2 regions of the Anoxybacillus sp. ST4 genome follow, and region 2 is predicted to be linked to the other one. Evidence: riboswitches for the same ligand, from Rfam matches in the RefSeq annotation. Region 2 holds a riboswitch; the other holds the start of a gene.
The links. A riboswitch is a leader RNA that binds a small molecule or an ion and turns the genes downstream of it on or off. The one in region 2 is predicted to bind thiamine pyrophosphate.

Region 1 (6,072 bases), on a different contig from region 2:
TTACTGTACTCTTTTCCTTATATAGAAATGACATGGCTCCATTAATTCATGAGCATTCAAATCCGTGCCATCTATGAAAGTTCTGTTTTTGTAAATAATAAACTGAGCCGGAATGATCACTTCAAAAGTGAGCCACTTTTATAATCAGAGTTTCTATAAATGGGAGAGGGTAGGGGGACAGCCCCCTGTCTTTATTAGAATGACATATCTTCGGTAATTGAAAATATTTTATAAATCTCTGATCTTCTTCCTTTTTCGATTAATATATAAACAACATCATTTTCGTGTAATCTCACGTTTCCTTTCGGGGTAATAATTTTCTCATTACGAATAATAGCCGTAATTAAGCAATCCTTTGGCAATGGAAGTTGACTAATCGTCATTTTTAGTAAATGTGACTGCTTATTACTAATATGGACTTCAACAATTTCCTTATTTGCTTTCGTCGTTGACGTCAGTTCGAGGGAGTGAGCCACTTCCCTCTTTTCTCCGAGTAGCAGTCCTAAATGCTTGGCTAAAAAAGAAGTTGTTGATCCTTGAATAAGGGCGGAAATGAGCACGATAAAGAAAACAATATTAAAAATGAGCTGACTATTTTCAATGTTCGAGATAAGTGGGTAAGTTGCCAAGACGATCGGAACAGCACCTTTTAACCCAGCCCAAGAAAGGAATAGCTTTTCCTTAATAGAGAAATTCATGTTTATTGTACTTATCATGACGCTAATCGGCCTTGCCACAACAATAAGTAGGATAGCTAGGGCGACGCCTTCCCATGCTACTTTTACTAGTTCATTTGGAAAAACGAGTAGTCCGAGTAAAATGAACATAAATATTTGCATCATCCATGCTAGCCCTTCGTTAAAACGAAAAATAGAATGGCGATAAACGAGTTGTGCATTGCCGACAAAAACGGCCATAGCATATACTGAAAGAAACCCACTACCTTTTAGCAGGGCTGCTATACTATAAGAGAGTATCGCAAACGATAAAGATAGAGTGGGGTATAATCCCGAGGAATCAAGATTTATTTTATTCAAACACCACACAGTTAATTTTCCTACTCCAAGCCCAACAAGAATACCGATAACGATTTGCCAAATAAAGCTGAGAAAGGTGTGGAAAATAGATAGTTCTGGCTGTTGGATAAATGTAATCAAGGAGAGGGTTAAAATAACGGCCATCGGATCGTTCATCCCCGACTCAGCTTCTAGTGTTGCTGAGAGACGGCGATTTACATAGACGCTTCCTAACGTAGCAAATATTGCTGCAGCGTCAGTCGAGGAAACGATAGCGCCTAATAAAAATCCCTCGGCCCATGAAACGTGTAAAATGTATTTGGCAAATATGCCTACACAAATGGCAGTAATTAGCACTCCAAACGTTGCAAGGGAGGCAGCGGGAGCTAAAACTTTTTTTAATGTATTCCACTTTGTGTTCATCCCACCTTCAAACAAAATAACGATTAACGCAAAAATACCAACAATCTGGGTGAGAAAAGCGTTATCATAATATATAAATTTGGATAAAATCATTCCGACGAGTATGTAAAATACAAGTGACGGCACGCCTAGCCAAGAAGAAAATTTCGTTGTGAATACACCAATGATTAGAAGCAATCCTAACAGAAAAATGATGAAATCTGTGAGCAAGTGAGTCACCTCTTTCAATATTTTCTACTTAAAGTTACGACTTAAATTTAAGCTACAGTAAATGGAATGTCAACGAATATGACTTAAATAACGTTTTTTGTAATAAAAATGCAAGCTGAGCGCTATCTCTCAGCTTGCATGATGTTTGTATATTCAACAAATTGTTTTGCCTTTTCTTTCATTGCTTCGCTTTGTAGTGTTTTTTGCAATTCATGAGAAATATTCATTGAACAAAATTTTGGACCGCACATCGAACAAAAATGAGCAAGCTTTGCTCCTTCGGCCGGTAGCGTTTCATCGTGATATTCACGTGCGCGCTCAGGATCTAGTGACAAGTTGAATTGATCTTGCCAACGGAACTCAAATCTCGCCTTTGATAATGCATCATCACGCGTTTGTGCGCCAGGGTGTCCTTTTGCTAAGTCAGCAGCGTGGGCAGCAATTTTGTAGGCGATGACTCCTTGGCGGACGTCTTCTTTATTCGGTAGGCCGAGATGTTCTTTTGGTGTCACATAGCAAAGCATGGCCGTACCGTGCCAGCCGATAAGCGCTGCACCGATAGCTGAGGTGATATGGTCGTAACCTGGTGCAATGTCGGTAGTGATAGGACCTAGCGTATAAAAAGGTGCCCCGTGACAAATTTCAATTTGTTTATCGACATTTTCTTTAATTTTATGCATTGGAATATGCCCTGGACCTTCGATCATCACTTGGACATCATGTTCCCAAGCGATTTTTGTCAACTCCCCAAGTGTTTGTAACTCGGCGAATTGCGCTTCATCGTTTGCGTCTGCAATTGAGCCTGGACGTAATCCATCCCCAAGTGAAATAGCAATATCGTAAGTTTTTAAAATTTCGCAAATTTCTTCGAAGTGGGTGTATAAAAAGTTTTCTTCATGGTGTGCTAAACACCATTGTGCCATAATTGAGCCACCCCGAGAGACAATACCGGTTGTTCGGTTGACTGTTAGTGGGATATAGCGAAGTAAGACACCTGCATGAATAGTAAAGTAGTCTACGCCTTGTTCGGCTTGTTCAATTAATGTTTCACGGTAAATGTCCCATGATAAGTTTTCGACAATGCCGTTCACTTTTTCTAACGCCTGGTAAATAGGTACAGTTCCAATCGGTACAGGGGAGTTGCGAATAATGTATTCTCGTATCTCATGTATATGTTTTCCTGTCGATAAGTCCATGACCGTGTCGGCACCCCAACGAATAGCCCAAAGCATTTTTTCAACTTCTTCATCCATTGAGGATGTAACGGAAGAGTTTCCAATATTCGCATTAATTTTTACATGAAACTTGCTTCCAATGATCATTGGTTCACTCTCAGGGTGATTGATATTAGCTGGGATAATTGCTCTTCCTGCTGCCACTTCCTGTCGAACAAACTCTGGATCCATCTGTTCGCGAATAGCAACAAACTCCATTTCAGGTGTAATGATTCCTCGTTTCGCATAATGCATTTGGGTCACAACTTTCCCTTTTTTCGCACGAAAACGTCTAGGTGAAAAAGGAATGTTTGTTCTCGCTAATGAAGGGCTATATTCTTCTACATCGCCACGCTCCGTTATCCATTTTTCTCTTAATTTTGGCAATCCTTTATGAATATTTGGTTTGAAGAGTGGATCGGTATATGGTCCGCTTGTATCATAAACGCGAATCGCCCCATTTTCTAATATTGTTGTTTCTGTTTTTGTTGGCGACAGTTGAATTTCACGCATCGGAACACAAATATCTTTTCGACTTCCTTGCACATAAACCTTTTTACTTGATGGAAACAGCATGTTGGAAAATAAATCGTTCATTCTTATTCGCTCCTTTTCATTTTTTAATAGGAGCAATGCCAACACGTAAAAAAATCAGGTTCCATAAAAAGAACCTGATTTTGTCCGCAAATAGTACAAGCGAATGACACTCGCACCATCTACTTCCCTACGCTGGCATCACCCAGATCAGGTTCAAAGGGTCAAAGAACTTTTACGCGTTCTTCTCTCAGTCCAAGCTATTGGACTCCCCTAGTAGATGAGAAATTATGAACTTTAAAAATAGTCTAACATATGATAAAAATGTTGTAAAGTTATAAATGAAAAACTTGTTAAAATGGAGGCATAGTGGACGTACGAACCGATGATTTCGGGATGGAGTTCGTATGTTAGAAGTGCAGTGATAGAAGCGTGAAAAAGTGGTGTGTAAGAAAACGGGGAATGTTCTATCGAAACGTGCTGTGTCTATATGGCGCATATATGAAGCTATTCGTTTCATTATTTTTTCCTTTCTGTACGTAATTGTTAGTTTTTTCGTTTCAACATGGGTCGTTTTGATGTTTGTCTGTTTGTCGATTGTAGATGGCATGTTATTCGTTTTCTTCGTTCCACGCTGGAAATGGGAACGTTGGTGGTATATGATACGCGATCAGGAAATCGGGCTTGAGCATGGGGTGTGGATTCGTAAGCGTACGCTTATTCCGCTTCGCCGCGTGCAACATGTTGATGTAAAGCAAGGTCCATTAGCAAGAAAGTATAAACTTGCTTCGCTTTATATTTATACAGCAGCAATGGCACATGAAATTCCATTTCTTGATGAACAAGAAGCAGAGAAGTTGCGTTACACATTTCTTCTTTAGTAAAGGAAGATGAACATGATGAATGAAGCGAGAAACGGTTACATCCGATTGCGATTGTTATTTACATAACTAAGCGGTTAAAGCATCGTATTCAATCGTTAACAATCTCTCAATCTCGTATGCAACAACGACTCGGATTATGTACCGTACACGCAACGGTCATGCCAGGTATATGCAAAAAAGTCGTTGATGTGGGCGAACATGAGGCACAAGCAATATACGAATCGTTTTTGGGAAATAAGGTATGAAAAAGAAATATTTCAAGTGTCCCAAAAGAGCACGCTTTTGGGACACAGTTATTTTTAAAGTAATTCGTCAATTTCCTGCAGCATTTCCCCAATTTTACGGTCATGTATGAGTAAATCTGCCCAATCGTCTAATGGAGTCGGTTCCATATTTACGATCACGAGTTTTGCACCTCCACGTTTAGCGGCGACAGGAAGTTCGTTAGCTGGCGATACTTGTAAAGAAGAGCCGAGTACAATCCACAAATCTGCTCGTTCGGCTGCTGTCCATGCTTGTTCAAACGCATCATGCGGCAATGGTTCGCCAAATAAAACAACGGAAGGGCGCAAAAAACCACCGCACGTGCACTTCAACTGTTCGTCTACATACCGTTTTGCATCATATGTTTGTTTGCAGCGCGAGCAATGAACGGTTCGCAACGTTCCATGTAATTCAATGACATTTGTACTACCTGCTCGTTGATGAAATCCATCGACATTTTGTGTGATAATTTGATGAATAAGCCCTCGTGTTTGCCAATTTGCTAAAATTGTATGTCCGATATGTGGTTGGCATTCAAGAAGCGCGCGAATGCGATATTGGTAAAACGCGATAAATTCCTCGCGGTTATGTTGCAGAGCATACGTACTCGCTAATTGTTGTAGGTTTTTCGTACGCCAAAGTCCTGATTTTGCCGAACGAAAATCGGGAAGTCCGCTCTCTGTAGACATTCCCGCCCCAGTAAATACGACTGTATACGAAGACTTTTTCAACCACTTTTCTAGCATTATCTCCCTCCTCTATAGATCAACAATTACTTCTATGTTCGCCCTGCTCTTCCTTTATTTTCACATATGTTTATGAGAAAAAAGGACTTTCGATTCATGTGTATAAAAAATAAGAGCAGCATACCAACCTTGAAGTGACCCCTGTCTACTTGACAGGGGTCACTTCACCTTGTGGGTGCTCTTTTTTGTATATTTTTAACGTGAAACGTAGATGATAATAATCGTTTGAAGGGAGGGAAACAACATGAACGTAACACGTGCGCAACAAATTGCTCAATCGCCCGATATGAAAAATGTAACGTATAATGGAAAATCGGTATATATCGAACATGTCGATGCGCAAACGGAAACGGCAACAATCCATTTTTTAGACAATCCGGAAAATCAACAGCGTGTTCCAGTGTCACAGCTAGCAGAGCATTAAGACGAAAAGGATGTAACAGAGCGGGATAACCGTACTCGTTACATCTTTTTTCGTTCGAGAAAATCAATAAATAAATGAACAATTTTTTTGCTTTTCATTGTCGGTGCATAAAGATAAGAAAACGTTCGGTAAAAAGGGGGGTGCTTTAAACAGACGATCGATAAGTGACCTTGTTTTAATTCGCGCTCAATGACATGGCGCGAAAGAAAGGCTAATCCATTTCCACGCATTAGCGTTTCTTTAATTCCTTGATTGCTGCTGATGATCATGAGCGATTTAATTTTTAATCCATTTGAACGAATAAAATGGTTAAAGTATTCACGTGTGCCAGAGCCTAATTCGCGCGTAATCCATATT
Region 2 (6,072 bases):
TGTTTTTTCAAGTGCTTTCACAAGGGAATAAGCAAACAATCCAGAAATCACAATCGCCCCAACAAAGCGTGCGCCGATGAATAACGTTAAATTCCACCACGCTAATTGATCGATGTAACCTTTGTAAAAATCAAGCACGAGCGAAGCGATCGTCGAACCAATTGCTGCAAGCGATACAACTGCGACATCAAAACGTTTATAACGGAAAGCAGCAAACACAAGCTCAGCGAACAATCCTTGTACAAAGCCGTAAAACAACACTTCTAATCCCCATTCAGAACCAACTAAAAACTCCCCGGACGCAGCGGCAACTTCAGCAAGCAATGCCACACCCGGCTTACGAATGAGTAAATATGCGACTGTAGCGGCGATAAACCACATGCCATAAATGAGCTGATCGATATGAAGCCCGAGCGGCTTTACCGCATAGTAAAGCGGCCCCCACACTTTATACACAATACCAAATACAATTGCTATAACAACGGTCGTTAATACATCTGTTAATTTAAGCCCTTTCGTTTGCATGAACATTCTCCTTTCCAATTGGCCAATATTCTAATTTGTACGCCATCTCCCAAAATAAATACTCGTATTGACTGCTGATCCAAAAGTGTTGCTTCATTCGCTCACGTTCTTTCTCGCTCGCTGTTTTTGCGATGTCGTTTAACCGTGCAATTTGTTGCTCGACAAGCTGTTTAAACCAGTCGGAGCCGTACGCTTCAATCCATTTCGCATAAATCGGCTGCTTCGGTTTGCAATGCTTCAATCTCTCCCCGATTTCGTAATACAACCAATAGCACGGCAAAATGGCTGCCAATACATCGCCAAAGTGTCCCGCAAATGCTGCTCGGTACATGTGCGACGTGTAAGCATAAGCGGTTGGTGACGGAACAAACGACGCCTTTTCTTCCTCGGTAATATGAAGCTCTTTCATAAACGTCTCATGCAAACGAAGTTCAGCTTCATATGTGTTTTGCGCATGATTGGCCATGCTCGCTGTCGTTTGTAAATCGTCGGCCATCGCCCCGCCAAGCGCTTGCACTTTCGCAAAGTGTGTCAAATAATATGAATCTTGTAATACATAATAACGAAAACAACGTAAATCGAGCGTCCCTTCCCCTAACTCCTTCACAAACGGATGATGAAAGCTCGCCTCCCAAATCGGATCGACAGCTTTGCGCAATTGCTCTGAAAACAACATGTCCTCTCCCCCTTATGAAAAATAAAAAACCACTTTCTTTGCGCAAAGAAAGTGGTTAATAAACGATGGAATTTGATATAAAGACACACTTCGCACCGTTTCCACTTCCCTACGCTGGTATGATCCAGATCAGGTTCTAAGGGTCTCAAAGGCACACTTTGATCTCAGCCTATCTAAAGGCCCCCCTAGTGGAATGCATTTGCGTTATTGACTTTGTCACTAATATTAGCATATTTCACTCAATTGTCAAATATTTTTTATCCATCATTTGCGCACATCGTTTTCTTCCTGTATGCTAAAGTAGCGAATATATAGTCAGGAGTGGGAAACATGGCAAATGTTTTTTTAAAACGAAAGCGAAAAAAGCGGCTCGAACTTGGACATCCATGGGTGTTTCAAAGTGAAGTCGATTATATTGAAGGAGATTCTGAGCCGGGTGATTTCGTCAACGTATATAACCATCAACGTCATTTTTTAGCGAAAGGATATATCAATCCGAAATCACAAATGATCGTGCGCGTGTTGACGCAAAACCCAAATGATGAATTAAATGCACAATTTTTTATGAACCGTATTCGACAAGCATGGGCGTATCGCGAACGCATGATTCCTGGCGTCCGTTCATGCCGCGCCATTTATGGTGAAGCAGATTTTTTGCCTGGATTAATCGTTGATAAGTACGAGGATGTGCTTGTCGTACAAATTTTATCGCTCGGCATGGAAAAACGAAAAGAATGGATTTTACAAGCCCTTCTTGACGTTTTTCAACCGAAAGCTATTTATTTGCGCAACGACGTACACGTGCGTGAATTAGAAGGACTAAAACAAGAAAAAGGATTTTGGTACGGCACGTGCGACACAAACGTACAAATTGAGGAAAATGGCGTCAAATATATTGTCGATATTGAAAATGGACAAAAAACAGGATTTTTCTTCGATCAACGCCAAAATCGTGCCGCGATTCAACCGCTTATTACAAGCGAATCGACCGTGCTCGATTGCTTTACACATACAGGCTCATTTATGTTAAATGCTTGCTTATATGGAGCAAAACATGTTACTGCTGTCGATATTTCAGAACATGCCATTGAAACAGCAAAACGAAACGCCGCGCTAAACGGATTTACAAATGTACAGTTTGTCGTCGCAAACGCGTTTGATTATTTACGCGAATGCGTGCAAGAGGGAAAAAAATGGGACGTTGTCATCATTGACCCGCCGGCGTTTGCAAAATCTGCTCATGCGGTGCCGAAAGCGCTCGCCGGTTATAAAGACATTAACTTAAACGGCTTAAAACTTGTGAAAGATGGCGGCTTTTTCGTCACAGCAAGTTGTTCGTATCACGTGCATCCCGACATGTTTCAAGCTATGGTTGCCGAAGCGGCATTTGACGCAAAGAAAATTTTACGTCAAATTCATTGGAGCGGCGCAGGATACGACCATCCAAAACTGCTTGCCGCCGACGAGGGCGACTATTTAAAATTTGCCATTTACGAAGTGCATTCACGCAAATAAAACAGGTTGGGGCATCCTAACCTGTTTTAAAATGGACAAATTTTTGCGCACACATCGCGTAAAAATGAAGTATACTATAATTGAAAACGCTTTCTTTTTTGTGAGGTGGTTTCATGTGGCACTCAAAACAATTTGCCCAAAATGCTTTGGGAAAAAGAAAATAAAAATTTGTTTGTCGCTTTATAAAACATGCTCGTTTTGCAACGGAACAGGGAAAATTCAACAAACACCAACGAAGCGAATTAGTTAAAAAGCACTTCACACTAACCATTGATGTGAAGTGCTTTTCGCTTATGCTGCGGATTTTCGCTGCTTCGCTTTCGCTTGCGCTCGTAAAATTTTCACAGATAAATAAATACCTGTCCCGGTTAAGACGATAATCGCAAGCGCGGCGATATCGATCATGAGGCGGTTCCAAAGCCCCAGCTTTCCAACGTGAATTGCGCGCACGAAAGAAGCAAATTTATTCACTTCTTTTTTGACGACGGTGCCGTCTGGCGCAATCGTCACTAACGTCCCATCTTTGTCATTTAAACGCACCATATACATGCCGTGGTTCATCACTACTCCAACTTCATCCATTGAAAATGCACCTGATTCGCTCGCCTTTTTCACAGCGTCCATCATATTTAGCTGTTCGTGATGTGCGCCACCGTGAGCATGTTCATGACCGCCATGCGAATGTCCACCCATCCCCATTAACCAACGCTCTGTCAACAACAATCCTGTTATCGCTTCCAAAAGTAAAAATATAGAACAAATGAGTCCAATCCATAAATGCAAGTTGCGCGTTTTTTTCACACATACCCCTCCAACTTTTTTAAAATATGCGACTGTCATGAATGTACAAAAAATAGATGTGAAAAGTATGAAATGATTGTGAAATAAACGTGAAAATCCCCTTTTCCATATCGGAAAAGGGGATTTCATTATTTCATCACATATACTCGTGCTTCATATGGACGTAATGCAAAGCGCGTCGCATGCTTATGCGGTTTCACGTCGTAGTTTGTTAACATGAGTTGCTCGCTATTTAATTTCAATGAATCGTAGCGATACATCGTCTTTCGGTCTGTTAAGTTCACGATTACGACCGCTTTTTCATTACCCCATGTACGCGTGTACGCATAAATCGCTTTATGATTTTCTAATATTAAATCATACGTTCCGTACACAAATACATCGTGCTGTTTGCGAAGTTGAATCATTCGTTTGTAAAAATTGAGCACAGAGTTCGGGTCATTGATCTGCTTTTTGACGTTAATTTGTTTATAGTTCTCATTGACGCCAATCCACGGTGTTCCTGTCGTAAATCCGGCGTTTTCTTCATCCGACCATTGCATCGGTGTGCGTGAATTGTCGCGGCCGTTTTTCCAAATCCATTGCATCACTTCTTCATGTGAGCGCCCTTTGGCCCGCTCAATGCGATAATAGTTTTTTATCGCGACATCATCATACTCATCAATCGTTTCAAAACGAACATTCGTCATACCGATTTCTTGACCTTGATAAATAAACGGTGTTCCTTGCATAAGAAAATACAATGCCCCTAACGCTTTTGCACTTTCTACAAGATATGTTTCATCATTTCCCCACGTCGACACCGAGCGCGGCTGATCGTGGTTTTCAAGGAACAACGCGTTCCAGCCAATGCCTTCTAATCCTTTTTGCCATTTCGTTAAGACGCGCTTTAATTTACGAACATCGATGCCGCCGTCCGTCCCTTTTTGCCAAAGTCCTAAATGCTCAAATTGAAAAATCATATTAAAAATGCCGCGTTCTTCGCCGACCCAATCTTCAGCTTCTTCCACTGTCACACCGTTCGCTTCCCCGACTGTCATAATGTCATAACGCGCAAACGTTTGCGCTTTGAGCTCACGAAGATACTCCATAATCCCTTCTTGATTCATATGCCCATCAAATGACGGGACATAGTCAAGCCCTTTTGGGTTCGGTAAGTCGGGAAGCCCTTCTTTTTTCTTAATGTGCGAAATCGCATCAACACGGAAGCCGTCAATGCCTTTATCAAGCCACCAGTTAATCATATCATATAACGCTCGCCGAACATCTTCGTTTTCCCAGTTTAAATCTGGCTGTTTTGTCGCGAATACGTGCAAATAATATTGATCTGTTGCTTCATCGTATTCCCACGCTGAGCCGCCAAAAATGCTTTCCCAGTTGTTCGGCTCTTTTCCGTTTTTCCCGTCGCGCCAAATGTACCAGTCGCGTTTTGGATTGTCGCGTGACGAACGCGATTCAATAAACCACGGATGTTCATCGCTCGTATGGTTAATGACGAGATCTAAAATGACTTTCATGCCTCGCTTATGAATTTCTTCAAGCAGTTGATCGAAATCTTCCATCGTGCCAAACTGCTCCATAATATCTTGATAATCGCTAATATCGTAGCCGTTGTCGGCATTCGGCGATTTATAAATAGGGCAAATCCATATGACATCGATTCCAAGGTCTTTTAAATAATCAAGCTTCTGAATGATTCCTTGTAAGTCTCCGATCCCGTCTCCGTTTGAGTCCATGAAGCTTCTCGGATATATTTGATATGCAACCGCTTCTTTCCACCAAGCTCTTTTCACGTAAAAACCTCCTCAATCCATTCAAACTAAATCGCTTTCAATGATCTCTACTCTTTCATGTTAATACACAAACGCTCTCGTTAAAAGAGGAAGTTGCACTTTTTCATAAAAAATTTCGTTTTATGTGTGCAAACGGTTTACATACGAACAAAAATAAGCAACGATTGATCATCGTTGCCTATTGTATACTTATAATTTTATTCCATTTCATTCACTTTATTCGTCCGATTTGAAATTGTAATGCGACCGATAAACATCGCAAAAATAAAACCAATGCCAACAAAAATTAACCCGTATAAAAACACATCACTTAACGCATCAACAAGCGTCTGCTTCAATACAGGAACAAACATTTGTTGCAGTTGATATGGAATCGTTTTTAACGTATCTGGATTTAAAATGACCGAATATACGCTTTGTGGGTTTGATTCGACTAATTGCTGAAATGAATCCATCATCGCATGCGCTTTTGGCGGCAATTGCTCTAGCAGCGGAAGAAACTTCGCTTCTAATAAGTCTTTTGAGCGATGATTCATAATTGCACCTAACAACGTCGCTCCAAACGTTCCACCAATTTGTCGGAAAAATTGGCTTGATGACGTCACAATGCCAAGCTGCGATTTCGGAAACACTTCTTGCAATGCAAGGGTAATGACCGGATTGACAAATCCTAATCCGAAACCGAGCGTCGCCATAAAGGACATCGCCGTCCATTTATTCGTATGAACATCCATTGTTGACAGCAAGAAAAAGCCGAGTGCT

Region 1: linked by a shared signal. The riboswitch ahead of thiC (phosphomethylpyrimidine synthase ThiC) and the one ahead of tenA (thiaminase II) in region 2 are both predicted to bind thiamine pyrophosphate.

Annotation. Positions count from the first base shown of each region.
Region 1 is NZ_JAHZOE010000019.1:37,184-43,255, reverse strand. Features, by position in the region: gene K1I44_RS11435 (hypothetical protein) at 1-45, shown strand, start outside; gene K1I44_RS11430 (potassium/proton antiporter) at 195-1,658, opposite strand; gene thiC (phosphomethylpyrimidine synthase ThiC) at 1,772-3,460, opposite strand; TPP riboswitch at 3,568-3,682, opposite strand; gene K1I44_RS11420 (PH domain-containing protein) at 3,976-4,278, shown strand; gene K1I44_RS11415 (PH domain-containing protein) at 4,326-4,526, shown strand; gene K1I44_RS11410 (NAD-dependent deacylase) at 4,581-5,291, opposite strand; gene K1I44_RS11405 (small acid-soluble spore protein H) at 5,536-5,715, shown strand; gene K1I44_RS11400 (LysR family transcriptional regulator) at 5,754-6,072, opposite strand, start outside.
Region 2 is NZ_JAHZOE010000008.1:24,343-30,414, reverse strand. Features, by position in the region: gene K1I44_RS07325 (ECF transporter S component) at 1-531, opposite strand, end outside; gene tenA (thiaminase II) at 506-1,201, opposite strand; TPP riboswitch at 1,291-1,398, opposite strand; gene K1I44_RS07315 (class I SAM-dependent rRNA methyltransferase) at 1,532-2,716, shown strand; gene K1I44_RS07310 (PepSY-associated TM helix domain-containing protein) at 3,008-3,517, opposite strand; gene K1I44_RS07305 (glycoside hydrolase family 13 protein) at 3,646-5,310, opposite strand; gene K1I44_RS07300 (MDR family MFS transporter) at 5,508-6,072, opposite strand, start outside.